4 regions of the Phycicoccus ginsengisoli genome follow, and region 1 is predicted to be linked to each of the others. Evidence: predicted binding sites of a transcription regulator. Region 1 holds the regulator's gene; each other region holds the start of a gene.
The links. Region 1 encodes LexA, which represses DNA repair genes until DNA is damaged. Its sites were predicted from a motif close to TCGAACANNTGTTCGA; they were not measured.

Region 1 (7,698 bases):
CCCGACCATGGCGCAGCTCCAGACGGCCTTCCGGCAGCTGCCGTTCTCCAAGCCCACGGTCGGCATCCAGCCCGAGGGCAACACGACGCTGGTCAACCTGCCCACCTACTTCCGGGCCGAGTGGCCGGACGACACCGGCCTCCAGCCGGGCGAGGTCAGCAGGCCCGTCAGGCTCCTGTCCTGGACGGTGGAGTTCAAGATCGCGGCCCGCTCGTACGACTTCCACTACGGTGACGGGTCCAGCAGCGGCCCTACCTCCGACCCCGGCGGCGTCTACCCGGACGGCGCGATCCGCCACACCTACGCCGAACCCACTGCGGCCGCCCGGGTCAGCGTGGACTCGACGCTCACCGCGCAGTACCGCGCCAACGGCGGCCCGTGGCAGGACATCGACGCCGTCGCCGACCTGCAGGACGAACCCGTCACCACCCTCCAGGTCCGCGAGGCCCACGCCCGCCTGGTCACCCGCTGAGCACGGCATCGATGAGCCCGGCGTCGATGACCCCGGCGCCAACGACCCCGGTTTGGACGACCCCGGTTAGGACGAGCCCGGCGCCGGCGGGCGGTTGTCCGGACCGTCTGCTTGCATCGTCGGCACCATGAAGCCGGAGCAGACCGCCACCACCCGAGCCCTCGACGACGTCGATCCCGACACCGACGTCACGGACCTCGGCGGCATCGAGGGCCCGACCGGCGGCTCGCGTCGCAGGGGGACCGCACTCTGCCTCTCCGGCGGCGGCTACCGCGCAGCCCTGTTCCACCTCGGCGCGCTGCGGCGGCTCAACGAGCTCGGCGCCCTCGCCCAGCTCACGACGATCAGCGGCGTCTCCGGCGGCTCCATCGTCGCCAACCTCGTCGCCGACCCCCGACTGACCTTCCCGGGCGGCAGCGCGGGAGAGGTCGGCGGCTTCGACGAGTACGTCGCCGAGCCCCTCGCCCGCCTCGCCTCGCGCAACATCCGCACCCCGGCACTGCTCAGCCGGCTGCTCCCGTGGCGCTGGTCCACCTCGGACGCGGCGGTCCGGGCCCTCGCCGACGAGTTCGCGCAGACCGTCGACTGGTGGTCCAGGCCGTTGCGCGACAACGCCGTGGCCGGGCCCGCGGTCATCACCGGTGCCACCGAGATCGGCTACGGCGTCAACTGGGTGTTCGAGGACCCCACCGCCCACAAGCCGCACGGGCGGGTCGGCGACTACCGCCTCGGGTATGCCGCCCCGCCGCCCGGACTGCGGATGGCGGACATCGTGGCCGCGTCCTGTGCCTTCCCGCCGTTCTTCGCCCCCATGGTCCTCGACGGCGACGCGATCGGGCTCACGGGTGGCCACCAGGGCCTGGAGTCCGACGAGGCCCGATGGGAGATCCGGCGCCGGATCCGCCTCACCGACGGGGGCGTCTACGACAACCTCGGGCTCGAGCCCGTCTGGAAGCGCCACGCCACCGTCCTGGTCAGCGACGGCGGCGGTGTCTTCCGCGCCCGCACCGAGCGCACCGTCGCCGGCCGCATGCTGCGCATCCTCGGCATCGCGACCAACGGCGGCCAGTCGGTCCGCTCCCGGTGGCTGCACGCGGCATACGCGCGCAAGGTCATCCTCGGCACCTCGTGGGCCCTCGACATGGTCGTCGACGGGTGCTACCCGCGCCGGACCACCGAGCTGATCAACGCGGTCCGCACCGACCTCGACACCTTCTCGCTCCAGGAGCAGCACGTCCTCGAGCGCCACGGGTACCTCGTCGCCGACGCCCAGGTGCGCGCGCACGCCCCCCACCTCGTCACCAGCAACGTCCCGGCCCGCCCACCGCACGAGGACGTCGCGGACCCCGCCGTCGCCGAGCGCTCCCTGGCCGACTCGGCCAGGCGCCGACTGCTCGGCCGGTTCTGAGCGGTCCCACCGCACCGGCCTTGCCGGGTGCCGCCCACCCGCCCCACGTACCCTGAATCCCGTGACCTTGCCCGCCACCACGTCGACCGAGGACGCCCTCGACGACCTCGCAGCGCTGCTGGACCGTGGCGGCGTCGTCGCCCTGACCGGCGCCGGGATCTCCACCGAGTCGGGCATCCCCGACTACCGCGGCCCGGACGGCGAGCGCCGGGTGACGCCGATGCAGTACTCGGAGTTCACCGGCTCGAGCGAGGCCCGCAAGAAGTACTGGGCGCGCAGCTACGTCGGCTGGCAGCGGTTCAACCTCGCGCGCCCCAACGCCGGGCACGACGCGGTCGCCCGGCTGCAGGCCAGCGGCCGCATCGGCTCGGTCATCACCCAGAACGTCGACGGCCTGCACCAGCACGCCGGCGCCACCGACGTCGTCGAGCTGCACGGCTCGCTCGCCAAGGTCGTCTGCCTGACCTGCGGTGACCGCAGCAGCCGCTGGGACCTCGACGAACGGATGCGGGAGGCCAACCCCTCGTTCACGGTCACCTCCGACGAGATCCGGCCCGACGGCGACGTCGCGCTCAACGCCCTCGACGTCGAGTCGTTCGTCGTGCCGCTCTGCCTCGTCTGTGGCCGGGACACGCTCAAGCCGGACGTCGTGTTCTTCGGCGAGTCCGTGCCGAAGCCGTTGGTGGAGAGGTGCTTCCGGCTCACCGAGTCGGCCAGCGCGCTGCTCGTCCTGGGCTCGAGCCTGAAGGTGATGAGCGGCTACCGGTTCGTCCGGCGCGCCCACGCCCTCGGCATCCCGGTCGCGATCATCACCCGTGGCCCCACCCGTGGCGACGGCGAGGCCAGCCACCAGCTCGACGCACCCCTCGGGCCCACCCTCACCCGGCTGGTCGCCCGGCTGGGGGCCTGACCCGCCTCACCCCGACGGTCGCCGGGCCACCAGGACCACGTCGATCGCGTCACCCGCGTCGGTCTGCCGGACGACCTCCTCGCAGCGCTCGACGTCGAGGTCTGCCGCCACCTCGCGCAGCCCCTCGACGGTCTGCAGCAGGGCGGGGTCCGACGGGCCGCCGACGCCCTCGGTGAGGTTGCGCAGCGCGTGCCCGACCACGACCAGCGCCCCTCCCGGCGCGAGCCACGCCGTGGCCCGGGTGAGGACGTCCTCGGGCAGGTGGAGGTAGGCGACGAGGACGAGGTCGTAGGCCGTGTGCGCCGGCGGCTGCCAGGAGCGGACGTCGGCGACGACGCAGTCCACCCGCAGCCCCCGGCCCGTCGCCTCCTTCTCGCCCTTGGCCAGCCCGACCGCGGAGAAGTCGACTGCCGTCACCCGCCACCGCCTGGCGGCCAGCCAGACGGCGTGCCGGCCCTCGCCGGCGCCGAGGTCGAGAGCGCGCCCCGGCTCCCAGTCGCCGACGATGCGCTCGACCTCCGCGTTCGGCTCCGCGCTCCACACCCTGCCCTGCGCGGCATACCGCTCGTCCCACAGCTGGCGGCGCCCGGTGCCGGTGCTCGCCGCGCGTGCGCCCCCCGGCGCGTGCTCGTGACCGCGATCCTCGCTCATCCCCCTAGCATCGCCGATATGACTGCCCCTGCCACCGCGGGACGACCGCCGGTCGAGGTCCGCGACGCGGCCCCGACGGACGTCGGTGCCATGGCCGCCATCTACGACGAGCAGGTGCGGACCTCGGTGGCGACGTTCGACACGCAGGAGCGCGGCGCGGCCTACCTCGGCGAGAAGCTCGCGGCGACGGGGCCCGGGAACGTCGTCCTCGTCGCCTGCCTCGGGGACGAGGTCGTCGGCTACGCGTTCTCCGGTCCGTTCCGGCCGCGGCCGGCCTACGACGGGACCCGGGAGGTGTCCGTCTACGTCGACGCCTCCGCCCGTGGGGCGGGCATCGCCCGCAGCCTGTATGCCGCGCTGCTGGCCCGGCTCGACGCCGAACCGTCCGTGCACACCCAGCTCGCGGTGATCGCACTGCCGAACGAGGCGAGCGAGGCGCTGCACCGCAGCTTCGGCTTCGAGCGGGTCGGCGTGCTGCGCGAGGTCGGCAACAAGTTCGGCCGGTGGGTCGACACGGCCTGGTACCAGCGGCTGGCCTGAGCCGGGTCCCGGAACAGCACTGGCGCGTCACGCCCTGGCTTGGCACTCTCGTGCCGAGGAGATTCGCGCGAAGACTCGGGGAGGCTGACCCATGGGTGCGACCGGTGCCGGACCGTTCGAGAACGACGACGCCCTCGACTTCCTGGACGACCTGGAGGAGGCCGACGCCCAGGCGCGCCGGGAGCGGGTGGAGTCCGCCCTGGGGCGGGTCGTGCGCTCGCGCGACTACATCGAGGCCCCGGTGATGTCCGAGGCCATCGCCGCGGCCGTCATCGTGTCCGCCTGCGACGACCCGGAGTCGGTCGTGGGCGAGCGCAACGTGCCTCGCTGGGTCGACGAGGACCCGCTCGACATCGACGAGCGCCTCGAGGAGCTCGCCACCCAGGCGCTGCACCGCGCCCTGCGCTCGGAGGACAACGAGCTCTGGGAGCTGTGGGCGGACGGCGACGGCGGCGAGAAGTTCAGCGCGCGGCTGACGCACTACCTCGACGCCCTGGGCGACGAGAGCTAGGAGTCAGACCCGTCGCAGGACGGCGGTGACCTTGCCCAGGATCGTGGCGTGGTCACCGTCGATCGGCTCGAAGGCCGGGTTGTGCGGGAGCAGCCACACCTTGCCGTCGCGGCGCTTGAACGTCTTGACCGTCGCCTCGTTGTCGAGCATGGCGGCCACGATGTCGCCGTTGTCGGCCGTCGGCTGCTGGCGGACGACGACCCAGTCGCCGTCGCAGATCGCAGCGTCGATCATCGAGTCGCCGACGACCTTGAGCAGGAAGAGGGAGCCCTCGCCGACGATCTGCTTGGGCAGCGGGAAGACCTCCTCGACGGACTCCTCGGCCGTGATCGGCACGCCGGCCGCGATCCGGCCGAGGACCGGCACGTAGGACGCCTCCGGCCGGGCGTCGCCCATGCCCGTCTCGTCGAACTCGGCCACCTCGTCCTGCGGCGCGGCCCCGCCGCGGTAGCCGCGGCTGTCGGCGGCGGCGTCGGGGGAGACGACCTCGATGGCGCGGGGTCGGTTGGGGTCGCGGCGCAGGTAGCCCTTGCGCTCGAGCGTCGCGAGCTGGTGCGCGACCGAGCTCGGGGAGGTCAGCCCGACGGCCTCGCCGATCTCGCGCAGACTCGGCGGGTAGCCGCGGCGGTCGACCGAGTTCCGGATCACCTCGAGGACCTTGCGCTGGCGCACGGTGAGGCCGTCGCCGCGGTCGCGGTCGGGGAGTTCCTTGACGTTGTCGCCGCTCATGACGCTCCTCGTCTCTGCAGGTCAGGTGCCGTGGATCCGGTCGGTCGCCACGCCAGGAGGCCGGTCCCGGGCCCCGGCGTGGGGGCCGTTGTCAGTGCCGTCTGGTGTGCTCCTCGACGTGGACACAGCGTATGGCGTTCGAACACAGTTGCCAAACACGTGTTCGAGGTGTGTCTTGTCCTGTTCGAACATGCGTGCTAGAACTGGCACCAGCGGTCTTCGGACACCTGTTCGATGACCTTGACGATGGAGGACCCGATGAGTGCAGCAGTCGCCTGGGATGTCACCGCCCCGCCGGTGGACGAGCCGCGCCGGCCCGCACGCCCGCACCTGGTGTCGGTGCCGTGCGGTGACGACCTCCGGCTCCCCGCCCCCGCGCCGCTCCGGCTGACCCGCGCCGGCCGGCTCGCCGTGACCCTGACCGTCCTCGTGGCGCTCGTCGCGGTCGCCGTCGCCCTCCTCGCCGGGGGAGCCTCGGCCTCCTCCGCCGCCATCGACCACTCGACCACGGTGCGCTCCGGCCAGACGCTCTCCCAGGTGGCCGCCACGCAGCTGCCCGGCCTGCCGGTCGCCGACGCCGTGGCCCGCATCCAGGTCGCCAATGACCTCGCCTCCGACCAGGTCCACGCCGGCCAGATCCTGCTCATCCCCGCCGTCGGCTGAGCCACTCTCCCCGGCCGGGCCCGGCGGCCTGGTCCGGATGCCGCGCCCGGCGTCGAGCCGGTTGTCCGGTGGGACCCGCCCGGGCCGAACGCGTCTGGGGCGACGTCCTTTTCGTCGGGAGTGCGCGCTGCCGGACCCAGGGATATGGTCACCGCAAGGAGGCTGACTGATGAGCTCGACGAAGACGTTCCTGGACTGGCCGGTGCTGCGCCAGTTCCGCAGCGGTGACCTGCTCGGCCGGGGACCGGCCGTCACGTCCGAGCGCACCCGGTCGATGTCCCCGCGGACGGCCACGGCCGACCGCGTGGTGCAGTCGGTGTGCCCCTACTGCGCCGTCGGCTGCGGCCAGAAGGTGTTCGTCAAGGACGAGAAGGTCGTGCAGATCGAGGGCGACCCCGACTCGCCCATCTCGCGCGGCCGCCTGTGCCCCAAGGGCTCGGCCAGCGAGCAGCTCGTCAACAGCCCCTCCCGCCAGACCCACGTGCTCTACCGGCGCCCGCACGGCACCGAGTGGGAGCCGATGGACCGCGACACCGCGATCGACATGATCGCCGACCGGTTCGTCGAGAGCCGGCGCCGCACCTGGCAGGACGCCGACGAGCACGGCCGGCCGCTGCACCGGACCATGGGGATCGCCTCGCTCGGGGGAGCCACCCTCGACAACGAGGAGAACTACCTCATCAAGAAGCTCTTCACCGCCGCGGGCGCGATCCAGATCGAGAACCAAGCCCGTATTTGACACTCCGCCACGGTCCCCAGTCTGGGGTCCTCGTTCGGACGCGGCGGCGCGACGCAGTACGTGCAGGACCTGGCCAACGCCGACTGCATCGTCATCCAGGGCTCGAACATGGCCGAGTGCCACCCGGTCGGCTACCAGTGGGTGACCGAGGCACGCCTGCGCGGCGCCAAGGTCATCCACATCGACCCCCGGTTCACCCGCACCTCTGCGACCACGGACAAGCACGTCCCGATCCGCGCCGGCAGTGACGTGGTCTTCCTCGGCGCCCTGATCAACCACATCCTCACCAACGACCTCTACTTCAAGGAGTACGTGGTCGCCTACACCAACGCGGCGACGATCGTCAGCGACGAGTTCAAGGACACCGAGGACCTCGACGGCCTGTTCTCCGGCTACGACGACAAGCTCGGCAGCTACGACCCCTCGAGCTGGGCGTACGCCACGGAGGGGGAGGGCGAGAACGCGTCGCCCGGCACGATCGGTGGTCCCGCGGCGACGCACGAGCACGGTCAGTCGACCTCCGACCGCTCTGCCGGAGACGAGCACGGCTCCGGCGGCCCGGCCCTCGAGCACGCCCGGGTCAAGCGCGACGAGACCCTGCAGGACCCGCACACCGTCTTCCAGATCCTCAAGCGGCACTACTCGCGCTACACGCCCGAGATGGTGGCGGAGGTCTGCGGCATCAGCGCCGACGACTTCCACTACGTCGCCAAGGCGCTCACCGAGAACAGCGGCCGCGACCGCACGTCGGCGTTCGTGTACGCCGTCGGCTGGACCCACCACTCGCTCGGCGCGCAGTTCATCCGCACGGCCGCCATCGTCCAGCTGCTGCTGGGGAACATGGGCCGGCCGGGCGGCGGGATCATGGCCCTGCGCGGGCACGCGAGCATCCAGGGCTCGACCGACATCCCGACCCTCTACAACATCCTCCCCGGCTACCTCGCCATGCCGATGGTCGGCAACCACGACACCTGGGAGGACTACGTCAGCGCGATCGCCAACAAGGCGCAGAAGGGCTACTGGGCCAACGCCGACGCGTATGCCGTGAGCCTGCTCAAGGCGTGGTGGGGCGACG
Region 2 (7,698 bases), on a different contig from region 1:
CATCGTCGAGTCCCCGCCGGGCGGCACGTCCTGCAGGTATGCCGCGGAGCTCGGCAGCGCGTCGGGTGCCGGCACCGCGGAGGGCGCCGCCGCGGCATACCGGCCCCCGTCGTCGCCGGTGGCGAAGCTGGCGAGGCAGGCGTAGGCGGCCTTGTCGTTCTGGAAGGCACGCACCTGCCTCGTCGCGTAGCCGCGCCCGTCGCGGAGCACCTCGACCTCGTAGGTCACGGGCGCGCCGATGTCGACCGGCCGCATGAAGTAGCTGTGCATCGAGTGCATGGTCTTGCCGTCGGTGACCGTGCGCATCGCCGCGGCGGCGGCCTGGGCGACCATGTCGCCGCCGTAGGCCTTGGGCCACGGGCAGGGCTGCGTGGTGGCGGTGAAGGCGACGTCGAAGTGGTGCGGCTCGGCCGGGGTGAGCTCGAGGGCCCTGGCCAGGACCTCGGACGTCGGGCGCTGCTGCGCCACGTCCGTGGACGAGGCCTGCTCGGCACTCAAGGGCGGTCCGCCCAGTTGCGCAGTGCCGAGTCGTCGACCTGCGGGAGGTTGACGACGATGTTCTCGGGCGTGCGGGTCGTCATCCAGGTCAGCGGGTTGTTGCGGTCGAGGTTGCACTCGACGTGCGGCATGAACGGCGGGACGAAGACCCAGTCGCCCTCCTGCATGTCGAGGTAGTCCTCGAACCGCTCGCCGAAGTAGATGCGGGCGCGGCCGGAGAGCACGTAGCCGCCGGTCTCCGCCTCACCGTGGTGGTGCGGCACCGAGCGGTAGCCCGCCTCGTTGCTCACCTTGCCGAACCACAGGCGCGTGGCCGGGGTGTGCTGGATGCTCACGCCGGAGACCCGGCTGGCGCCGGCGGACTGGCCGGTGTCGCCGACCTCGGACCCGCCACGGGTCACGACGGGGACGACGAGTCCGTTCTCGTTCGCCCAGGGGGAGGGGTCGCCCTCGAGCTGGTACTTGCTGAAGTCGGGTTCCACGGGGGGCTCCTTGGGTGGGGGTCTGTTCGGTTCAGGTGAGGCGGATGGTGTTGCGCAGCAGGCCGATTCCCTCGACCTCGGTCTCGAGGACCTCGCCGTCGGCGAGGAAGCGCTTCGGGTCCCGGGCGGTGCCGACACCCCCCGGGGTGCCGGTGAGGACGAGGTCGCCCGGGCGCAGGACGGTGAAGGTCGAGATGTAGGCCAGCAGGTCGGCGGAGTCGAAGACGAGCGTGCGCGTGCTGTCGCGCTGCACCTCCTCGCCGTCGATGCGGCAGGTGACGGTGAGGCCGGCCGCGGGGTCGACCTCGTCGGGCGTGACGACGACGGGGCCGGTCGGGGTCGAGCGGTCCCAGGCCTTGCCCTGGAACCACTGCAGCGTGCGGTACTGCCAGTCGCGGACCGAGACGTCGTTGGCGACGGTGTACCCGGCGATGGCGGTGGACGCGGTCGCCCGGTCGGCCCCCCGGATCTCGGCGCCGACGACGACGGCGAGCTCGGCCTCCCAGTCGACGTCCACGTCGGCGGGCAGGCGGACCTCGTCCGTCGGTCCGACGAGGGTGTCGGCGTACTTGGCGAAGAGGGTGGGGTGCGTCGGCAGGTCCCGACCGGTCTCGCGGATGTGCTCGCCGTAGTTGAGGCCGCAGCAGATGACCTTGCCCGGTCGGGGCAGCGGGGCCAGCAGCTCCACGTCCTCGAGCAGGTCGCCGAGCGGCGCGCTCGCCTCGAGCCTGCCGCCGGCGGCGAGGTGGGCCGAGAGGTCGGGGGCGGGCAGCGCCCGCCAGCCGCCCGGCGTCAGGGCGGCGGCGGTCGTCGTGCCGCGCGAGGCGACGGTGCCGAACTGCATATAGCGAGATTTTCACGATCGTCGCCAAACGTCAATAGGTGGGCTAGTCTCGACCTCGCCGGAGAGCCGAGCAAGCGGCCCCTCCGGTGCCCACGCCCCCGACCCGAGCGACCAGCGCCCAGCGCCCAGCGCCCGGCGCCGAGGCCGACCGACCCGACCGACCCTGGAGGACCCATGCCAGCCCACCCCCTCACCCCCGTGCCCGTGAACCCGGCGTCACTGCCAACACCGAGCGGTTACTCCCACGGCACACTCGCCGGCAACACGCTCCACCTCGGCGGCCAGACCGCGCTCGACGCGGACATGCGGATCGTGCCGGGCGGCATCGTCGAGCAGTTCCGGCAGGCGTTCTCCAACGTGCTGGCGACCCTGGCCGAGGCCGGCGGCGTGCCGGAGGACCTCGTGAGCCTCACGATCTACCTCACCGACATCCCCGACTACCAGGCCCACGGCCGGGAGATCGGGCGGGTGTGGCGCGAGCTGGCCGGGCCGGTCTACCCGGCGATGGCCGGCATCGGCACGACCGGGCTGTGGCAGCCCGAGGCCATGATCGAGATACTGGGCGTCGCGGTCATCCCGGACGAGCGGTTGCGGCCTGCGCCGTGACGAAGTCGTGGGCGGGGCCGGCGAGGGTGCGGTGCAGGGTGAAGAAGGTCTCCGCCGCCCGGGTGCCGGACCAGCCCTCGGGCAGCAGGTCGGTCGGCAGGCCGGGGTCGAGGTAGGGCAGCCGTCGCCAGGCGGTCAGGGCCCGGAGGTGGTCCGCGAACGCCTCCGGGCCGGCGGGCGCACCGGCGTCGGAGGGCGCACCGGCGGACGGTGCACCCGCGGACCGGGATGCGGCCTGCCAGCGGCGCAGGGCCGGCTCGTGGGCGTCCAGGAACTCGTCGTAGAGCTGCTCGAGCGTGTCGAGGTCCCACCACTGGGAGACCTTGTCCGCCGGGTCCCCGAACGCGAGGTACTCGGCGCGGAACAGGTCGACGTAGGCCTCGAGCCCCTCGGCCAGCAGGGCCTCGCGGGTGTCCTGCGCGAGGTGGCCCGGGGCGATCCAGACCCCGGACGCCACCGTGCCGAAGCCGAGCCACGACAGTCGCGCCCGCAGCGTGTGGCGGCGCTGCCGCTCGCTCTCGGGCACCGAGAAGACGACGACCACCCAGTCCCGCTCGCTCTCGGGGCGGGGGGCGAAGATCCGGCGGTCGCCGAGCTCGAGCACCTGCCCGGCATACCTGGACAGGGCGTAGCCGGCGACGCCGTCCCGGCGCTCGCTCTCGACGATGCCCCGCCGCTTGAGGCGCGTCAGCGCCGAGCGGACCGCCTGCTCGTCGACGCCGGCGGCCGCCATGAGCCGGATCAGGCCGCTGACGCTGATCCAGCCGCCGAGCTCGCGGACGTACAGGCCGAGCAGGGTGACGATGAGGGCCCGGGGCGGTTGCGGGCCGCGGTCGGCGCCACCGTCGAGGTCGGTCGTCGTCACGGGGGCACAGTAGCCGCAGGCGCCCGGCCCATGCCGGTGCGGCCGCGTGTGAGGGGCGGTCGCGACAGGCCGGTCGCCGGGCGTGGACGAGGGTTGTCGGCGCCCACCGGGAGGCTCTAGTCTTCCGACAGACAGAAGCTCGAATCCGTATCGTGGAAGAACGAGGCCCCTGATGCCTGCACCCAGCCCCGGATACTCCATCACCGTGCGCGTCGAGGCGCCCGCCGCGATCGACACCACGGGGGTCGTGGCCGCGGCGGTCGCGGAGGCCGGCGGTGCGCTCACCGCCCTCGACGTCGTGGAGTCCCGGGGCAAGAGCCTGGTCGTCGACATCACGTGCAACGCCTCGGACGCCGACCACGCCGACCGGATCACCGCGCAGATCGCCGCCGTTCCCGGGGTGAAGGTCCGCAAGGTCAGCGACCGCACCTTCCTCCTGCACCTGGGCGGCAAGCTCGAGGTCGTCCCCAAGGTGCCGCTGAAGCACCGCGACGACCTGTCCCGCGCGTACACGCCGGGTGTCGCCCGGGTCTGCCTCGCCATCGCCGAGAACCCCGACGACGCGCGCCGGCTCACCATCAAGCGCAACACCGTCGCGGTCGTCACCGACGGGTCGGCGGTGCTGGGGCTGGGCAACATCGGCCCGGCCGCCGCGCTGCCCGTGATGGAGGGGAAGGCCGCGCTCTTCAAGCAGTTCGCCGGGGTGGACGCGTGGCCGGTCTGCCTGGACACCCAGGACACCGAGGAGATCATCCGGACGGTCAAGGCGATCGCTCCCGTCTACGGCGGTGTGAACCTCGAGGACATCTCGGCGCCCCGCTGCTTCGAGATCGAGTCGCGCCTGCGCGACGAGCTCGACATCCCCGTCTTCCACGACGACCAGCACGGCACCGCGATCGTGGTCCTCGCAGCCCTCACCAACGCCCTGCGCGTGGTGGGCAAGACGGTCGAGGACGTGCGCATCGTCGTCTCCGGTGTGGGGGCCGCGGGCCACGCGATCGTGCGCCTCCTGGACGCCCAGGGCGCGCGCGACATCGTCGGCTGCGACCGGCACGGGGCGCTCGACCCGGACGCGCAGCACACCGACGAGTTCCGCGGCTGGATCGCCCGGAACACCAACCCCCGCAAGGTGCGTGGCACCCTCAAGGAGGTGCTGGCCGGTGCCGACGTCTTCATCGGCGTCTCCGCGCCGAACCTGCTCGACGAGGACGACATCGCCGGCATGGCGGACGGCGCGATCGTCTTCGCGCTCGCCAACCCCGACCCCGAGGTGGACCCGGTCGCGGCCAGCCGGCACGCGGCCGTGGTCGCGACGGGGCGCTCGGACTACGCCAACCAGATCAACAACGTGCTCGCCTTCCCGGGGTTCTTCCGCGGGCTGCTCGACGCAGGGGTCAGCGACATCACCGACGACATGATGATCGCCGCGGCGACCGCCATCGCGGACTGTGTCCACGCAGGGGAGCTCAACGCGAGCTTCATCGTCCCCAGCGTCTTCGACCCGGAGGTGGCGCCCGCAGTCGCCGCCGCGGTCCGCCACGCCGCCGGTGTAGAGGGTAGGGCCTGAGCCATGACGTTCGACCCGACCGACCTCACCCGTGAGCTCGACGAACGCCTCGCCGGCGCGGACTCCGCTCTCGCGCAGGGCTTCCCGGGCGAGAGGCCGCAGCGCCAGCCGGTCCACACCGTCTATGTCCCCGCCAGCCGGTACGACGCCGGCCTCGTGCCGCGGTGGGGGGCCGAGGCGCTGGCCGTCCTCGACGAGCACGGCGGAGGGGCGCAGGAGTATGCCGCGCTGCTCGGCATCGGCGCCGACCTCGCCGAGGACGTGGTGCGGCGGGTGCGCGCCAAGCTGGCGGCCGAGCCGGTCGAGGACCTGCGCATCGACTTCGAGGACGGCTACGGCTCGCCGGCGGACGACGTCGAGGACGCGGCGGTCGACGCGAGTGCCGCCGCTCTCCTGGAGTCGGTGCGCGCCGGGACGGTGGCGCCGTTCCACGGGATCCGGTTCAAGAGCTTCGAGGCTCCGACGCGGGCGCGAGGGGTGCGGACCCTGGCCCGGTTCGTGGAGGCCGTCGCGGCCGACGGCTCGCTGCCGGAGGGCTTCGTGGTCACGCTGCCCAAGGTGACGTCGGTCGAACAGGTCGAGGCGATGGTCGTCGCGTGCGACCGCCTCGAGTCCGCCCTCGGACTTCCCTCGGGCGCAGTGGGTTTCGAGATCCAGGTCGAGACGCCGCAGGCGATCCTCGGGCCGGACGGCACGGCCCTGGTCGCGCGGATGGTCCATGCCTCGGCGGGTCGCTGCACCGGTCTCCACTACGGCACGTACGACTACTCGGCCTCGCTGGGCGTCGCCGCGGCATACCAGTCGATGGAGCACCCGGCCGCCGACCACGCCAAGGCGGTCATGCAGGTGGCCGCGGCCGGCACCGGCGTGCGGCTCTCGGACGGCTCGACGAACATCCTGCCCGTGGGCGACCGTGAGGCCGTGCGCTCGGCCTGGGCGCTCCACGCCCGCCTCGTGCGGCGCTCGCTGGAGCGTGGCTACTACCAGGGCTGGGACCTGCACCCGGCGCAGCTGCCGAGCCGGTACGCCGCGACCTACGCCTTCTACCGCGAGGGCCTCCCGGCAGCGGCCCTGCGGCTGCGCAACTACGTCGGCCAGGTCGACTCGGGCGTGATGGACGAGCCGGCGACGGCGCGGGCGCTCGCGGACTTCGTCGTGCGCGGGCTCGACTGCGGCGCGACGGACGACGCGGAGGTCCAGGAGCTGACCGGCGTCGACCGCGCCCGGCTGGACGTGCTCGCGAAGCGCGCGTCCGGGTAGCGAGGCCGGGGGGAGCGCCGGCACGCGGGTACGCCGGCGCCACTGCGGCCAGTGCTGGGTGCACTGTGGCTGCCGTTGGCCCACTTGGCTGGTGCCGGTTCGGCAGGGTGCCGTCGGGTCGTCGAGGCAGGTGCGGGAGGGGGCCACGACCGCCTTCCGGCTGCGGAGGGAACGCTGTTCGGCGTTGGCCTGCAACAGGATCGGGTGTGGACGAGCCTTCCCTGCTCATTCGAACAGGTGTACGATTGGGACATGTCGACCACCCCTCTCGCGCAGGCCCGGGAATCCCGGCAGCGTGAGCTGTGGGCGCGCACCGCGCAGACCGCCGGGCGGCTCAACCGCGCGCAGGCAGAACTGGTCGACATCGCCGCCGAGCTCGTCGAGGACGGGTACTGGGGTGACGGCGGCTTCAGGACGCCCGAGCACTACCTCGTCGTGCGCGCGGGGCTGTCGCCGGCGCACGCGCGGGACGTCGTTGCGGTCGCACGCCGTCGGAGCGAGCTCGTGGAGGCGTCGGCTGCGTTGGGTGCCGGCGAGCTGTCGCTCGACCAGGTCGCGGTCCTCGCCCACGGCGTGCCGGCCACCCACCAGGCCTCCGCGACCACCCTGGCTCGGGAGGCGACCGTCCCCCAGCTGCGTCGCGCCGTGTCCCGGCACGCGTTCGCCGCCCCGGCCGCCCCGCCCGCCGCGGCGCCCAGCGACGAGGCCCTCATGGCCCACGAAGGCCCGGAGGCCGGGGCGGTAGCGGGTGTGGCCGCCGGCGAAGGCGGCGCGAACGTGGAGCCGGAGGGAGACGGAGCTCGCGACGAGACCATCCCCTCCAGTACGCCCGCGGGGCGGCTGGTGAGCGAGCCGGATGCCATGTCCCCGGCGGAGAGACGGGCATGTGCGAAACCCGAGCTGTCGATGTCGTACGACGCCGACGGCCGGTTCCAGCTGCGGTACTCCGCGCCCGCGACCGTCGGCGCCCTCGTCGAGCAGGCGGTCAGGGAGGCCAAGGACGCGCTGTTCCTGCGTCGCCGTGACGCCCGGGCCGATGAGGACGCCGCCCTGCCGGGACCGGGAGCCGCGGGTGCGGAACCCTTGGCTGTCGGTGCGGCCGGTTCCGCGCTCGGCGTGGAACGCCCGGGCGATGCGGATGCCGGTCTGCCGACCTACGCAGATGCGTTGGAGGAGATGGCGGTTCGCTCTCTGGCGACTGTGGGGTCCACCTCCCGCGCCTCGCACTACCGGGTCTACCTCCACCTCGACACGAAGGGCGCCTGGGTCACCGGCGGCCATGCCATCCCGCTGCGGCTGCTGGGGCGGTTCGTGTCCGACGGTGTCGTCCAGCCGGTGTGGGAGACCGAGGGCAAGCCGGTGTCGGTGGGCCGGGCGATGCGGATCCTTCCCGAGCGCGCCCGACGGCTCGTCGCCGACCGCGACCGTGGCTGCCGGTTCCCGGGGTGCACCGCCACCCGGTTCGTCGAGGTGCACCATGTCGACGCCTGGGCCGACGGCGGCAGCACCGACCTCGACAACCAGGTGAGCCTGTGCACCGCTCACCACGACGGCATCGACCGCGGCGACTACTCGA
Region 3 (7,698 bases), on a different contig from region 1:
GATGCCGTAGAGCCGGTCGAACGCCCCGGCGAGGACGAGCCGTTCGGCGACCGGCCGCGACACCCGCGCCCGGTGCCAGAAGTCGGACAGCCCGGCATACGGCTGGCCGGCGACGACCTGCGCCACCTCGGCCTCGCTGATCCCGCGGACGTCGGCGAGCGAGAGCCGGATGCCGTAGTCGCTGGCGTCGGGCAGGTCCCCGGTGCGCACGTCGGCCGCGGTCCGGTCGCCGGGCGCTCCGGGGAACAGCGTGCGCTGCTCGAGGGGGTCGAGCTGCTCGAGCCGCTCGACGCGGTAGGTGCCGGTCGAGGCGTTGACGTCCAGGCCCAGCACGGTGATGCCGAGCGAGCGGGCGTCGTCGAGGATGAGCCGCTTGGGGTACATGCCCGGGTCGTGGGTGAGCACCCCGGCGAGGAAGGCCGCGGGGTGGTGGGTCTTGAGCCAGGCCGAGTGGTAGGTCGGCAGCGCGAACGCGGCGGCGTGGGCCTTGCAGAAGCCGAAGGACGCGAACGCCTTGAGCACCTCCCAGATGCGGTCGGTGTCCTCGCGGGTGTAGCCGCGGGCCAGCGCCGCGGGTCGCCACCACGCCTCGATCTCGACCTGGCCGCCGGGGGTGCCGAGCGCCCGGCGCACCTCGTCGGCCTGGGCCAGCGAGACGCCGGTCGTCTCGGCGACGATCATGAGCACCTGCTCGTGGAACACCACGACGCCCTCGGTCTCCTGCAGCGCGGCGATGAGGGTGGGGTGCAGGTAGGAGGCGGCCTTCCAGCCGTGCCGGGCCTCGAGGAACGGCGTGATCATGTCGGACTTCACCGGCCCGGGGCGGAACAGCGAGATGTCGATGACGAGGTCCTCGAACCGCTGCGGCCCGAACTTGCCGATGAGCTCGCGCTGCCCGGGGCTCTCGATCTGGAAGCAGCCGAGGGTGTGGCTGGTGCGGATCAGCCGGAAGGTCGCCTCGTCGTCGAGCGGGACCTGCGCCTGGTCGTCGAGGTCGACCTCCTGCCCGTCGACCCGCGCGACCTCGGCCACGGCGTGCGCCATCGCCGACTGCATCCGGATGCCGAGCACGTCGAGCTTGAGCAGCCCCATCGTCTCGACGTCGTCCTTGTCGTACTGGCTCATCGGGAACCCCAGCCAGCTCGCCTCGACCGGTGTGCGGTCGAGCAGGCTGCCGTCGGAGAGCACGACCCCGCACGGGTGCAGCGCGATGTGCCGGGGCAGGCCGTCGAGCCGCTCGACGAGGTCGAACAGCGCGCGCAGCCGGGGGCTGTCGAGCCCGCGGGAGCGCAGCTCGGGCAGCTCGGCGATGGCGCTGCGGGCGTCGCGGGCGCGGATGTGCGGGAACGCCTTGGCGATCTCGTCGACCTCCACCGGGGCCATGCCGAGCGCGGCGCCGACGTCGCGGATCGCGTGCCGGACCTTGTAGGTGTCCATCATCGACACGCAGGTCACCCGGTCGCCCCCGAACCGCTCGAGCACGCGCTCGTAGACCTCGGTGCGCCGGGCCGACTCGACGTCGATGTCGATGTCGGGCAGCTCGGCCCGCAGCGGGCTGCAGAACCGCTCCATGATCAGGCCGTAGCGGATCGGGTCGACCCCGCTGATCCCGAGCAGGTAGTTGACCAGCGACCCGGCGCCCGACCCGCGCGCGGCGACCCGGACCCCCATCTCCCGGATGAGGTCGACGACCTCGGCGACGGTGAGGAAGTACGAGGCGTACCCGAGCTCGGCGATGACCTTGAGCTCGTCGACGAGCCGGCGCTCGACCGCGGACAGCTCGCGCTCCCCCAGCCCCGGGTAGCGCCAGGCGAGCTTGTCGCGGCAGCGCTGCTCGAGCCGGACCTGCGGGCTCTCCCCCGCCTCGATGCCCAGCACCTCCGGCTCGGGCAGGTGGACCGAGCCGATGCCCAGGTCGTGCCGGGCGCTCTGGGCGCAGGCGAGCCCGAGGGCCAGGGTGCGCTCGAGCAGGGCGTCGGCCCGGGTCCGGTCGCCACCGGTCACCGCGAGCGCCACCTCGCGCATGGTGTCGGTGCCCGCGAGGTGGGCCGCGTCGGTGACCCGGTCGAGGTGCCGGGTGTCGAGGGCGACGAGCCGGCGGGCGGCGTCGAGGACGTCGACGACCGCGGACTCGGCCGGGTCGACGTGGCGCACCGCCGCGGTGAGCACCGCCGGCAGCCCGGCGTCGTCGGCCAGCCCGAGCATCCGCGCGGCGTGGACGCGGGAGGCCGGGGTGCCGGACGGGCCGCCGTGGCAGACCACCTCGACCACGAGCGCGCCGGGCGGCAGCCGGTGCTGCCACCGGGCGAGCAGCGCCCTGGCCCGGTCCGGCCGCCCGGCCAGGACCGCCCGGCCCACGTCGGAGTCGGGGCCGAACAGGACGACGAGCGGGCTGGGGTGTCCGTCGGGGGCCGCGCAGCGCGCGGCGACGGTGTCGAGCGAGGTCACCGGCGTCCCCCGCTCCCCGCGCAGGTGGGTGTCGGTGACGAGCCGGCACAGCGCGGCATACCCGACACCCCCGGGCAGCCCACTCGCCCGGCCGCGGGCGAGCACGGTGACCCGCGGGTGGCGCGGGTCGACCACGGCACCGCCGCGCACCGGGGTGCGGGGCCGGGCCGCCGGGGGCAGGTATGCCGCGTGGCCGCCACCGCGGGCGGCACCGGCGAGCGCCCGGTCGGCGAGCGTCCGGTCGGCGAGCATCCGGTCGGCGAGCATCCGGTCCGTGAGCTTCTGGTCGAAGGGTCGGCGTCCACCGCGGGCGGGGTCGTCGGGACCACCGCCGGACGCGCCGGAGCGGTCCCGGTCGGGCCCGACCGCGAGGTCGACCCCGAGGACCGGGGAGATGCCGGCGGCGGTCGCAGCCCGGACGAACCGGACCGCGCCGTAGAGCCCGTCGCGGTCGGTGAGGGCGAGCACCGGCTGGCGGTGCTGGGCGGCGCGCTCGACGATCGCCTCGGGCGTGGCGGTGCCGTAGCGCATCGAGAACCCCGAGGCGACGTGGAGGTGGACGAAGTCGGTCACGGCGACCCCCCGGCGCGGGCCGGGGCCCCGGAGGCCGCCACGGTGGGCACGAGCACGTCGCGGGCGACACCGGCGGCCGGCAGGCCGAGGGCGCGGCAGACCAGCTCGAGGAAGGTCTCGGACTGGCGCAGCAGGTCGTCGGCCTCGCGGGCGGTGTGCGGGCCGGGCCGGGCGGCGACCAGCTCGAAGAAGCCGGCCCACTCGGCGAGCTCCGGCGCGACCGACGGCACCAGCTCCCAGAGGCTGCGCGGGCCGGCCGGGCCCCCGGGGCTGGTGCGGGCGGCGACCACGGCGGCGGCGGCGCGCAGGGCCGCGAGCTGGGCCTGCCGGTGGCGCTGGGCGATGTCGCGGCTGTGGCACGCCTCGAGCAGGGAGTGCCGGGACCGGTCGAGCAGGTCCAGGGCGCTCGCCACGGCGTGGGGAACGGGGGTGGTGGTGGGAGTCATGGGTCGGCGCCTTCAGTCCGCGACCCGCAGCAGCCGCCAGCCCGCGCCGGCTGGACCGGCCGGGTCGGAGCCGAGGTCGTAGACACCCGACCCGGCGGAGCGACCGGCGCTCGCCTCGACCCGCCACACCCGGCGCTCCCGGGCGTCGGTGAGCACGTCGGCGCCCTCGCGGGCGTCGCGCCACCACGCCCGGCGCTCCTGCCAGGAGTCCAGGACGGCCCGCACGACGTAGAGCCGGCCACGCCAGACGAACGCGTCCGGGTGCGTGGCCACGGTGGTGCCACCCCCCTCGGTGCTCTCGCGGACCTCGATCGGCTCTTCGTACCGGCGCACCACGGCATGGCTCCTTCGTCAGGGCAGGATGGGATGAGGTGGGGCCCTGGCCCGGACCGGCGGGGTCGAGGCGCCGGCCGCGGGGCCAGGGCCGGCCGTGGTCCGGTGGCGACGGACGGCTCGGCCCAGGGCCGGAACCGCTCGGTCGCCGGTCGTCCGGACCCCGGCATTCGAACATTTGTTCGATATCCGGAACGGTACACCCGGCCTCGGACACGGCGTCAAGAGGAGCCGCGACGCCGGTGCGCGCCCACCCGTGAGACGACCTCCCCGAACTCTGGTGGGCTCCCCCCGCCGGCCCTAGTCTGCGAGCATGCCGCCCGACGCGTCCTCGCCGCAGGCGCTCACCCCGACGACGACCCGCCCCACCGGCGCGGTCCCGGACCTTCGTGGGCACCCGGGCGTCCAGCGCGTGCTCGCAGCCCTCGCGGTCCACCACGTCACGCCCGAGGTCGTCACGCTGCCGGACGCGGTCCGCACCGCGGCAGCCGCGGCAGCGGCACTCGGGATCACCCCGGCGGAGATCGCGAACTCGCTGGTGTTCCGGGCGACCTGCGCCGCGGGCGGGAGCTCCCCCGTCCTCGTCCTGACGTCGGGGGCGCACCGGGTCGACCTGGTGAAGGTCGCCGACCTCGTCGACGACGTCGCGCACCTCGAGCGCGCAGACGCCGACTTCGTCCGGGAGACCACCGGCTTCGCGATCGGCGGGGTCGCGCCCGTCGGCCACACCCAGGCGGTGCCGACGTACGTCGACGTGTCGCTGAGCCGCTACCGGCACGTGTGGGCGGCAGCGGGCCACAGCCACACCGTCTTCCGCACCACCTACGAGGAGCTGCTGCGGGTCACCGCCGGCCGTGCCATCGAGGTCGCCTGACCCTGCCCACCCGGAGCCGGCTCACCCACCTCCCTCGGGTCACCGGCACCCGTGCCCGTCAGGCCGGCGGCGGACCCTCGTGCACGCAGAGCACGTTCCCGTCGGGGTCGCGGAACCACGCGGCCCGGTCCGTACCCGTCGTCGCGATGTGGCCCACCGTCGTGAGGCCGGGCAGGTCGTAGTCGTCGAACACGACCCCGCGGCCCTCGAGGTCGCGCACCTCCGCGGCGACGTCGGGCACCTCCCAGCTCAGTGCCGTGCTCGGGTTCTGCGTCCCCGCGTCACGCGGGAGCAGCATGAGCACCACGCCGCCCGCGAGCCCGTAGAGCAGGCTGCCCTCGTCGTTCGTCCCCTGGAACGGCAGACCGAGACGGTCGTAGAACGCCCGTGCGCGACCGGTGTCCGTGACGGGCAACATCGTCGCGATCGAGCTCGTGGCCAAGGACATGACGAGACCTCCTCGCTGCGCTGCGGCCCCGGCGGTCGCAGGCCACCTTCGAGCATGCGCCCCGCCCGATCCGTGGCGCTCCCCCACAAGGGTGAGACCGGCTGGGCAGAATGTGCCCCATGACCTCACCCCGGCCGGTCGAGTGCTGGCTCACGGACATGGACGGCGTCCTCGTGCACGAGGAGACCGCGATCCCGGGGGCGGCCGAGTTCCTGCGCGCCCTGGTCGAGCACGGTCGACGGTTCCTGGTCCTGACGAACAACTCGATCTACACCCCGCGCGACCTGCGGGCCCGGTTGCGGGCCAGCGGCATCGACGTGCCCGAGGCCGCGATCTGGACCTCCGCGCTCGCCACGGCCCAGTTCCTCGACGACCAGCGACCACACGGGAGCGCGTTCGTCGTCGGCGAGGCCGGGCTGACGACCGCGCTGTACGAGGTCGGCTACACGATGACGGAGCGGGACCCGGACTACGTCGTGCTCGGCGAGACGCGCACCTACTCCTTCGAGGCCATCACCAAGGCGATCCGGCTCGTCGAGGCCGGTGCCCGGTTCATCGCGACCAACCCGGACGTGAGCGGGCCGAGCCAGCAGGGCACGATGCCCGCGACCGGCTCGGTCGCCGCGCTCATCAGTGCCGCGACCGGACGCCAGCCCTACTACATCGGCAAGCCCAACCCCCTCATGATGCGCAGCGCCCTCAACCGGCTCGACGCCCACAGCGAGTCGACCGTCATGATCGGCGACCGCATGGACACCGACGTCATCAGCGGCCTCGAGGCGGGACTTCGGACCGTGCTGGTGCTCACCGGATCGACCTCGCGCGGGCAGGTCGACACCTTCCCCTACCAGCCGACCCGGGTGGTCGACTCGATCGCCGACGTCGTGCCGCTCGTGGGCGAGCTGCGCCCGCTGGCCGGCCCGGGCCGACCATCTGAGTAGTCGCACGGATGCGGGGCGGTCACGACCGGCGGCAGGCTCGGCGCGCCGCAGTCGGGGGACTGTGGCGGCGCGGGGCGTAGGTGCCCGGGGCGGCCGGGGGGACGGTCGAGCCGGGGCCCGCGCCCCGCGCGACGACGTGAGCGGACCGGAGGCTGGGCCATGGGCCTGCGGAAGCTCGGCCGAGGGGCGCCGGAAGCCCGGAAACGCCGGAAACGCCGGAAGCCCGGACGCCGGAGGCCGGACGCCGGAGGCTCGGCACAGGAGCCGCCGGCCTCAGAGACCGAGGTTGCGGTGCACCTCGAGCGTCGCGGTCGAGCGGTTCATGGTGATGAAGTGCAGGCCCGGCGCCCCCTCGGCGAGCATCCGCTGGGCGAGCTCGGTGGCGATCTGCACCCCGACCTCCCGGGTGGCGGCGGGGTCGTCCGCCACGCGCTCGAGCCGCGCGACCACCGGGGCCGGCAGCGGCGTGCCCATGAGCTGGGACATGCGCGCCACCTGCTTGAAGTTCGTCACCGGCATCAGCCCGGGCGTGATGGGCAGCGGTCGGCGCTCCGCGACCCGGTCGCGCAGGCGCAGGTAGGTGTCGGCGTCGAAGACCATCTGGGTGATCGCGAACGACGCCCCCGCGTCGGCCTTGCGCACCAGCACCTCGACGTCGTGGTCGAGGTCGGGCGAGCTGGGGTGCACGTCGGGGAACGCGGCCACCCCGATCGTGAACTCGCCCAGCGAGCGCACCAGCCGGACGAGGTCCGTGGCGTGGTCGAGGCCCTCGGGGTGCGGGATCCACTCCCCGCCCGGGTTGCCCGGGGGGTCGCCGCGCAGGGCGAGGATGTTGCGGACGCCGCTCGCGGCATACATCCCGATCACCTGGCGCAGCGCGGCGACGGACGCGCCCACGCAGGTGAGGTGGGCCAGGGGGGTGAGCGTGGTCTCCAGGGCGATGCGCCCGGTCACCCGCACCGTGCGGTCCTGGCTCGTGCCACCCGCGCCGTAGGTGACGGACACGAAGTCCGGGCGCACCGACTCCAGCCGGCGGATGGCGTCCCAGAGGGTCTCCTCGCCGGTGTCGTCCTTGGGCGGGAAGAACTCGAAGCTGATCGAGGGCGCGGTGCGCGCGAGCATGCCGGGGATCGACCGGGTCTGCGACTCCGGCCGGGCCAGCCGCGACGGTCGACCGAGTGCCATGGCGGTGAGACTAGTCGAGCGCCCACACCGTAGGCTCAGGAGCAGCACCGGGTGAGACGCCCTGTGCCGCCGACGATCTGGAGGAGCACCGTGGTCGCCAGCCCGCTCGATGCCGCCGCACTGCGCGAGCGCGTGCAGCGCTGCGTCGACGCCGTGCTCGCCCGCCAGGACGGCGTCCTGGCCGAGGTCGGGCCCGACGCGCACGAGCTGCTCGAGGCCGTGGCCCGGCTGCTCACCGGCGGCAAGCGGCTGCGGGCTGCCTTCCTCTACTGGGGCTACCGCGGGACGGGGCAGCCCGACTCCGACGCGATCGTCCAGGTGGCCACGGCGATGGAGTTCTTCCAGGCGGCCGCCCTGATCCACGACGACGTCATGGACGACAGCGACACCCGCCGCGGTATGCCGGCGGCGCACCGCTCGCTCGCCGCCCGCCACGAGCGCGAGGAGTGG
Region 4 (7,698 bases), on a different contig from region 1:
CCAGCAGGCCCGTCCCGAGGGCGAACGCCAGCACCGCGAGCAGCGGCACGACCGCCGTCGTCCAGCCGGCCCCGCCGGACAGGTCGGTGAACGCGCGCAGCGCCCAGCCGTTCGGGGTGAGGCGCGACAGCGTGCGCACGGCGTCCGGCGCCTGGCTGATGAAGACGAAGTTCCCGCCCAGCAGCACCAGCCCGAACGTGATGATCGACGCGATCCCGTCGGCCTGCCGCTCGGTCCGGGCGAGGGTGATGACGAGCGCCGTGAGGCCGACGAGGGTCAGCGCCAGCGCCACGACGAGTGCCGCGACGACCAGTGGTGGCCCCCAGTCCGCACCGAAGGCCAGCGAGCTCACCAGGGCGACGGTGCCGAGGCTGGCGGCGCCGTAGACGAACGTCGCGAGCGACTTGCCGGCCAGTACCGCGCCGATGCCGAGGGGCGCGGCGGACAGTCGCTCCAGGGTGCCGCCGCTGCGTTCGAGGAACCAGCCGCGCGACCCGAACCCGATGGCGAAGAACATGAAGAACGTGCCCATGGCGGGTGCGTAGTAGCTCACCGCCGTCAGGGTCTTGGTGCCGGAGGCCTGCGGCTGGGCCTGGACGGGCAGCTGCCCGGTCGAGGCCTGGGCGGCCAGGGCGGAGATGGCCGAGGCGGGGGCACCGGCGGCCACGGCCGTGCGCACCGACAGCTGCACCCCCTCCAGGTGGGCCGTGAACGACTGGGCTAGCGCGCGCGCCACCTGAGCCGCCACCGTGGCGTCGACGCTGGCGAGCACCGTGATCGGCTGGCTCTTCCCGGCGGTCACCGCGTCGGAGAACCCGGCCGGGATGACGAAGGCGGCCCCGAGCGAGCCGTTCGCGACCTTCGACCGGGCGTCGGGGCTGCCCGAGACGGTCTTGACGGTGAGCAGGCCGTGCAGGTCCGGGCTGCGCAGGAACTGGCTGAAGCCGGCAGCGATGGCGCCGTGGTCGTTGTCGACGACGGCCACCGAGGTGTGGAACGTCTGCGCCCCGCCGAAGGCCACGCTGATCAGCCCCGCGACCGCCATCGGCGCGATGATCCCGAGCACCCACGCCGAGCGGTCCCGCAGCCGCTGCCGCAGGTCCTTGAGCGCGATCGCCACGACCGGGTGCATCTCACTCCCTCAGCGCGGTGCCGGTCAGGTGCAGGAAGACGGCCTCGAGGTCCGGCTCGACGACCTCGACCGACCGCACGGAGGCCCCGGAGCTGCTCGCGGCCGCCAGGACGCTCGGCAGCCGGACTCGTCCGTCGCGGGCCAGCAGCTGCACCGACGAGTCGGAGACGTCGACGCCGTCGATGCCCTCCATCGAGCGGCAGGCCTCGGCGAACGTGGCGAGGGAACCGCTGGCGGACAACAGGATCCGGTCCCGTTCGCCGACCCGGGCCACCAGCTCCCGCCGCGTGCCCTCGGCGACGAGCCGTCCCCGGTCGATGATGCCGACCCGGTCGCAGAGCCGCTCGGCCTCCTCCATGTAGTGCGTCGTGTAGAGCACGGCCAGTCCGGTCGCCCCCAGCGCCTTGATGCTCTCCATGATGGCGTGGCGGCTCTGCGGGTCGACCCCGACGGTCGGCTCGTCGAGGACGAGCAGCTCGGGCTGGTGCAGGAGGCTGGCACCGATGTTGAGCCGGCGCCGCATACCCCCGCTGTAGGACTCGACCCGGTCGTCGCCGCGGTCGCGCAGGTCGACCAGGTCGAGCACCTCGTCGACGCGGGTGCGCAGCACCGACCCCGAGAGCCGGTAGAGCCGCCCGAAGAAGGCGAGGTTCTCGCGCGCGCTCAGGTCCGGGTAGAGCGACACCTCCTGCGGCACGTAGCCGATGCGCGCCTTCGCCCGGGTCGCGCCCGCGGTCACCGGGATGCCGGTCACCTCGACCGAACCGTCGTCGGGCGTGAGCAGGCCGCAGACGAGCCGGATCGTCGTGGTCTTGCCGGCCCCGTTGGGCCCGAGGAGGCCGTACGCCTCGCCCGGCGCGATGTGGAAGGAGACGTCGTCGACCGCCACCCGGTCGCCGAACCGCCGTGACAGGTGCTGCGCGACCAGCACGTGCTCGTATGCCGGGCTGCCGGGTGCCGTGCCCGGGTCGCGCCTGGTGTCCGTACCCATGTCAGGCAGGGTCTCGGTCGCGCCGCGTCAGCGGCGCAGCGACACGGGGTGGTGCAGGGAGGCGGCGATGTCGTCCGCCGTGGCCCACAGCAGGTCGTGGGCGAGCTCGGACAGCGCGCGGGACACGGCCAGCTCCTCGCCGATCTGCGGGACCTCCGGGTCCTTGGGGTTGCGGTCGGCGTACCCGACGCCCCGCAGGTGCGCCCCCGCGCGGGTGTGCAGCCGGGCCTCGGCGCGGGTGCGGCCCTCGTGCTCGTCGAGGGAGAGGGAGATCTCCCAGGTCCCGTCGTGGCTCATGGCGTCCTCCTCGGTGCCGGCACCTCCCCGCGGTGCCGGGCTCATGCCCACGCTCCACCCGGACGGGGAGACGCCACCCGGGTCCGAAGTCCCGGTTCCGGGCCACGCCCGGCCGGTCACTCCGCCGGGGCGCTCCAGGGCGCTCCGGACCGCCGGGGCGCCTCTGCCCGGCACCCGGGTCCGAAGTCCCTGTTCCGGGCCGGTGGGCGGCGTCGAGCATGGGAGTCGTGCCGGTGACCGGCGCACGAGACCGGAGAGGACACGAGGCCATGACCGCAGACAAGGACGACCGCACCCGCAAGGGCGACAGCACGGCCAAGGGCGCGGACGCGCCGACGGACGAGAGGGAGCTGCGCGAGCGGATCGACCAGCTGCAGGCCGAGATCATCGGGCTGCGGGTCGAGCTGGCGCACACCCGGATCGAGCAGTGGGCCGGGCGGCTGGACGACCTCGAGCTGCAGTACCACCTCGGGCGGATGGAGGCCGACGAGCGGCTCGCTGCGGCGCTCGCGGACGTGCGGCACCGGATCGCCCGCGCTCGGCAGCGGGCGGAGGCTCGCAGTGAGGCCGCGGGGGAGGCGGTCGAGGCCGTCACCGGCGGTCTGGAGCGTGCCTTCGCCGACCTGAGGCAGGCGATGGTGCAGGCGCGCGACGCCGTCACCCACTGAGGGTGGCAGCGGCAGCGTCGCGGGGTGCCGAGGTGGGGCGGCACCGGGCGCGGCACGGGGGCTGCGGCCGGCACGCCGGGTTCGTCGGGGGGCGACCGGCGTGTCGGCCGCGCGGTGCGCGACTTTCGAACACGTGTTCGGTAGGTTTCTCCACAGGTGGCGTCCCGCCAGACCGACCGTCCACAGGCCCGCACTCGGCCTCGCGACGGCTGTCGGTGCCGACACCTAGCGTCTGACCCGAACGCAGGAGAGTGCGAGGCCAACCACAGCCCAGGCTGCAGCAGGGTCGACGGCAGGCGCGCCCGACACGAGACGAAAGAAGGAAGCGTGGCGAAGATGGCCGCACCGACCAACCCCTCAGCAGTGGGCACGGACCAGAAGTCCAAGTCCCTCGACACCGTCATGGGTCAGATCGAGAAGAACTTCGGCAAGGGCGCGGTCATGCGCCTCGGCGACGACGTCCGTCCGCCGATCGAGGTCATCCCCACGGGCTCGATCTCCCTCGACATCGCCCTCGGCATCGGCGGCCTCCCGCGCGGTCGCGTCGTCGAGATCTACGGCCCGGAGTCCTCGGGCAAGACGACCGTCGCGCTCCACGCGGTGGCCAGCGCCCAGAAGGCCGGCGGCATCGCGGCGTTCATCGACGCCGAGCACGCCCTCGACCCCGAGTACGCCAAGAAGCTCGGCGTCGACACCGACGCGCTGCTCGTGTCCCAGCCCGACACGGGGGAGCAGGCGCTCGAGATCGCCGACATGCTGATCCGCTCCGGCGCGCTCGACATCATCGTCATCGACTCGGTCGCGGCGCTCGTGCCCCGCGCCGAGATCGAGGGCGAGATGGGGGACAGCCACGTCGGCCTCCAGGCCCGCCTCATGTCGCAGGCGCTGCGCAAGATCACCGGCGCGCTCAACACCACCGGCACGACCGCGATCTTCATCAACCAGCTCCGCGAGAAGATCGGCGTCATGTTCGGCTCGCCGGAGACGACGACCGGTGGCAAGGCGCTGAAGTTCTACGCCTCCGTGCGCCTCGACGTCCGCCGGATCGAGACGCTCAAGGACGGCAGCGACCCGGTCGGCAACCGCACCCGGGTCAAGGTGGTCAAGAACAAGGTGTCCCCGCCGTTCAAGCAGGCCGAGTTCGACATCCTGTACGGCCAGGGCATCTCGCGTGAGGGCGGCCTCATCGACATGGGTGTCGAGCACGGGTTCGTCCGCAAGTCCGGCGCCTGGTACACCTACGACGGCGACCAGCTGGGCCAGGGCAAGGAGAACGCCCGCACCTTCCTCAAGGACAACCCCGACCTCGCCAACGAGATCGAGAAGAAGATCAAGGAGAAGCTCGGCGTCGGCCCGCAGGTCGACAAGCCGGCCGACCTGGTGCCCGAGGTCCCGGTCGAGTTCTGAGCGAGCCAGACCGCTCCACCGGTCACCGACCATGACTGACAAGCGCGCTGCGGCCTGGGCTGCCCTCGAGGCAGCCCAGGCCGCGACGTCGTCCGACGGACCCGCCTGGTTCGGGGACGCTCCGGCCACTCCCACTCCCACTCCCACTCCCACGCCCACTCCCACTCCCACGCCCGCGCCTCCGGGGCCGGGTGCCGTCTCGACGCCGAGGCGGCGAGGTCGCCGACCGCAGGCGTGGCAGCCGATCCCGGGAGACCCGGAGTCCGACCCGACGACCCGCGACGGCGAGCCGGATGCCGAGGACGTCGCCCGGCAGATCGTGCTGCGGCAGCTGGCGATGGCCCCCCGCAGCCGCAAGCAGCTCGCCGACAAGCTCCGCCAGCGCGGCTGTGCCGACGAGGTCGCCGAGCGCGTCCTCGACCGGATGACCGAGGTCGGGCTCATCGACGACGAGGCCTATGCCGGGATGCTCGTGCGGTCCCAGCAGGCCGGCCGCGGGCTGGCCACGCGGGCCCTCGCCCGCGAGCTGCGCACCAAGGGCGTCGACGACGAGACGGCCCGGGCCGCCCTCGAGCAGGTGCGACCCGAGGACGAGCGCGAGCAGGCCGAGCGGCTCGTGGCCAAGAAGCTCAGGACCATGCACGGGCTCGAAGCCACGGTGCAGACCCGCCGGCTGGCGGGCATGCTCGCGCGCAAGGGCTACCCCGGTGACCTGTCGATGCAGGTCATCCGTGAGGCCGTCCGTGGCGCCCCGGAGCACCAGCGCGACTGACGTCCGTATCCTCGACGCGTGCCACCCCTGCCGTCGCCGCGCTCCGCCGGGCTCGCGGCCCAGCGGCTGCGCACGGTCGCCGGCGCCACCCGGACGCCGCGCCGCAACCGCCACCTGGCCAACCTGTTGGCCTTCATCGCCGGCATGCTCAACTCGGTGGGCTTCGTGGCGGTGTCCGTCTACACGTCGCACATGACGGGGCTCACGGCGTCGGTGGCCGACCACCTGGTCCTCGGGTCGATGCACCTGGTCGGCATCGGGCTCGAGGCGATCACGTGCTTCGTCCTCGGCGCCGCGACGTGCGCGGTCGTGTTCAACTGGGGACGCCGCCGGCACCACGAGGCCCGGTTCGCCACCGTGCTGGTCCTCGAGGCCCTGCTGGTCCTCGCCTTCGGAGGACTGGCCGACCAGCTGACCTGGCGGCACCGTGACCTGGTCTTCGTCGCTGTTCTCTGCTTCACCATGGGGCTGCAGAACGCGATCATCACCAAGATCTCGGCGGCGCAGATCCGCACCACCCACGTCACCGGCATGATCACCGACATCGGCATCGAGCTCGGCAAGGCGGCCTACCGCAGCCGGCTGGCCGGCCAGCCGCCCGTCGTGGCCGACCTCGGCAAGCTGAGCCTGCTGACCGGCCTGGTCGGGCTGTTCTTCGTCGGGGGCGTGGCCGGCGCCGCCGGTTACCTGGCCCTCGGGTTCCCGGTGCTACTCGCCCCCGCGCTGGTCCTGCTGGTGGTCGCGGCCCCGCCCCTGGTCGAGGACCTGCGGACCCGCTGACGGCGGTGCCGGGCGGACACACTGACGGCGGTGCCGGGCTCGGCCACCCGGCCGGCGCCGACCCGGCATACCCGGGCTCGGGAAGCACGTACCCTTGTCGGTGCGATGACGACCACAGCCTCCGACCCCACCACCGCCGGCGCGAAGACCTACGACGTGCGCACCCACGGGTGCCAGATGAACGTCCACGACTCCGAGCGGCTCGCCGGGCTGCTCGAGACCGCCGGCTACGTCGACGTCAACAGCCTCCCCGCGGGGGAGCGGCCCGAGGCCGCCGACGTCGTCGTCTTCAACACCTGCGCGGTTCGGGAGAACGCCGACAACAAGCTCTACGGAAACCTCGGCCAGCTGCGTCCCGCCAAGACGAAGAACCCCGACATGCAGATCGCGGTCGGCGGCTGCATGGCCCAGAAGGACCGGTCGACCATCGTCCAACGCGCCCCGTGGGTCGACGTCGTCTTCGGCACCCACAACATCGGCAGCCTCCCGGCCCTGCTCGACCGGGCGCGGCACAACAAGCGCGCCGAGGTCGAGATCCTCGAGAGCCTCGAGGTCTTCCCCTCGACCCTGCCGACCCGGCGTGACTCCGCGTACGCCGGCTGGGTGTCGATCTCGGTGGGCTGCAACAACACCTGCACGTTCTGCATCGTCCCGAGCCTGCGCGGCAAGGAGGCCGACCGCCGCCCCGGCGACGTGCTCGCCGAGGTGCAGGCGCTCGTCGACCAGGGCGCCGTCGAGGTCACCCTGCTCGGCCAGAACGTCAACACCTACGGCGTCGAGTTCGGCGACCGGCTCGCGTTCGGCAAGCTGCTGCGCGCCTGCGGCGAGATCGACGGGCTCGAGCGGGTGCGCTTCACCAGCCCGCACCCGGCGGCCTTCACCGACGACGTCATCGCCGCGATGGCCGAGACGCCCAACGTGATGCCCAGCCTGCACATGCCGCTCCAGTCCGGCTCGGACAAGGTGCTCAAGGACATGCGCCGCTCCTACCGCAGCGCGAAGTTCCTCGGCATCCTCGACAAGGTCCGCGCCCAGATCCCCGACGCCGCCATCACCACCGACATCATCGTCGGCTTCCCGGGCGAGACCGACGCCGACTTCGAGGAGACGCTGCGGGTCGTGCGCGAGAGCCGGTTCTCCAGCGCCTTCACCTTCCAGTACTCGATCCGGCCCGGCACCCCCGCGGCGACCATGCCCGACCAGCTGCCCAAGGCGGTCGTGCAGGAGCGCTACGACCGGCTGATCGCGGTGCAGGAGGAGATCTCCTGGGCCGAGAACCGCCAGATCGAGGGCCGCGAGGTCGAAGTGCTCGTCGCCACCGGCGAGGGCCGCAAGGACACCGAGACCCGGCGCCTCTCCGGCCGCGCCCGCGACAACCGGCTCGTCCACTTCGCCGTCCCCGAGGGCGCCGAGAAGCCGCGCCCCGGCGACATGGTCACCGTCGGCGTCACCTACGGCGCGCCGCACCACCTCGTCGCCGACGCCGCCCTCTCCGGCGGCGTGTATGCCGTGCGCCGCACCCCCGGCGGGGACGCGTGGGCGGCCCTGCAGGACCAGCCCACCGGAGGCGGCAAGCCCGCCGTCACCCTCGGGATGCCGGGTGTCGGGCGCCCGGCCCCGGTCGCCGCGCCCACCTGTCGCTGACCGCTCC

Region 2: the regulator LexA is predicted to act here: its motif matches at 6,352-6,367, upstream of ACYVDO_RS06210 (HNH endonuclease signature motif containing protein).
Region 3: the regulator LexA is predicted to act here: its motif matches at 3,971-3,986, upstream of ACYVDO_RS03315 (YbaK/EbsC family protein).
Region 4: the regulator LexA is predicted to act here: its motif matches at 3,214-3,229, upstream of recA (recombinase RecA).

What each region holds. Positions count from the first base shown of each region.
Region 1 is NZ_BAAGYN010000008.1:142,160-149,857, reverse strand. Features, by position in the region: gene ACYVDO_RS14540 (hypothetical protein) at 1-472, shown strand, start outside; gene ACYVDO_RS14535 (patatin-like phospholipase family protein) at 600-1,880, shown strand; gene ACYVDO_RS14530 (NAD-dependent protein deacetylase) at 1,942-2,790, shown strand; gene ACYVDO_RS14525 (class I SAM-dependent methyltransferase) at 2,797-3,441, opposite strand; gene ACYVDO_RS14520 (GNAT family N-acetyltransferase) at 3,460-3,981, shown strand; gene ACYVDO_RS14515 (DUF4259 domain-containing protein) at 4,073-4,492, shown strand; gene lexA (transcriptional repressor LexA) at 4,496-5,221, opposite strand; gene ACYVDO_RS14505 (LysM peptidoglycan-binding domain-containing protein) at 5,480-5,884, shown strand; gene fdh (formate dehydrogenase) at 6,054-7,698, shown strand, end outside.
Region 2 is NZ_BAAGYN010000003.1:231,357-239,054, reverse strand. Features, by position in the region: gene ACYVDO_RS06245 (acyl-CoA thioesterase) at 1-498, opposite strand, end outside; gene ACYVDO_RS06240 (cupin domain-containing protein) at 495-980, opposite strand; gene ACYVDO_RS06235 (fumarylacetoacetate hydrolase family protein) at 1,012-1,824, opposite strand; gene ACYVDO_RS06230 (RidA family protein) at 1,999-2,430, shown strand; gene ACYVDO_RS06225 (PaaX family transcriptional regulator) at 2,396-3,295, opposite strand; gene ACYVDO_RS06220 (malic enzyme-like NAD(P)-binding protein) at 3,468-4,862, shown strand; gene ACYVDO_RS06215 (DUF6986 family protein) at 4,866-6,122, shown strand; gene ACYVDO_RS06210 (HNH endonuclease signature motif containing protein) at 6,375-7,698, shown strand, end outside.
Region 3 is NZ_BAAGYN010000002.1:141,700-149,397, reverse strand. Features, by position in the region: gene ACYVDO_RS03330 (DNA polymerase III subunit alpha) at 1-3,021, opposite strand, end outside; gene ACYVDO_RS03325 (SAV_6107 family HEPN domain-containing protein) at 3,018-3,467, opposite strand; gene ACYVDO_RS03320 (DUF6504 family protein) at 3,480-3,803, opposite strand; gene ACYVDO_RS03315 (YbaK/EbsC family protein) at 4,114-4,674, shown strand; gene ACYVDO_RS03310 (VOC family protein) at 4,733-5,122, opposite strand; gene ACYVDO_RS03305 (HAD-IIA family hydrolase) at 5,242-6,063, shown strand; gene metF (methylenetetrahydrofolate reductase [NAD(P)H]) at 6,337-7,248, opposite strand; gene ACYVDO_RS03295 (polyprenyl synthetase family protein) at 7,339-7,698, shown strand, end outside.
Region 4 is NZ_BAAGYN010000009.1:188,867-196,564, reverse strand. Features, by position in the region: gene ACYVDO_RS15775 (ABC transporter permease) at 1-1,132, opposite strand, end outside; gene ACYVDO_RS15770 (ABC transporter ATP-binding protein) at 1,134-2,123, opposite strand; gene ACYVDO_RS15765 (DUF1876 domain-containing protein) at 2,151-2,465, opposite strand; gene ACYVDO_RS15760 (hypothetical protein) at 2,690-3,088, shown strand; gene recA (recombinase RecA) at 3,425-4,495, shown strand; gene ACYVDO_RS15750 (regulatory protein RecX) at 4,527-5,267, shown strand; gene ACYVDO_RS15745 (YoaK family protein) at 5,286-6,047, shown strand; gene miaB (tRNA (N6-isopentenyl adenosine(37)-C2)-methylthiotransferase MiaB) at 6,153-7,691, shown strand.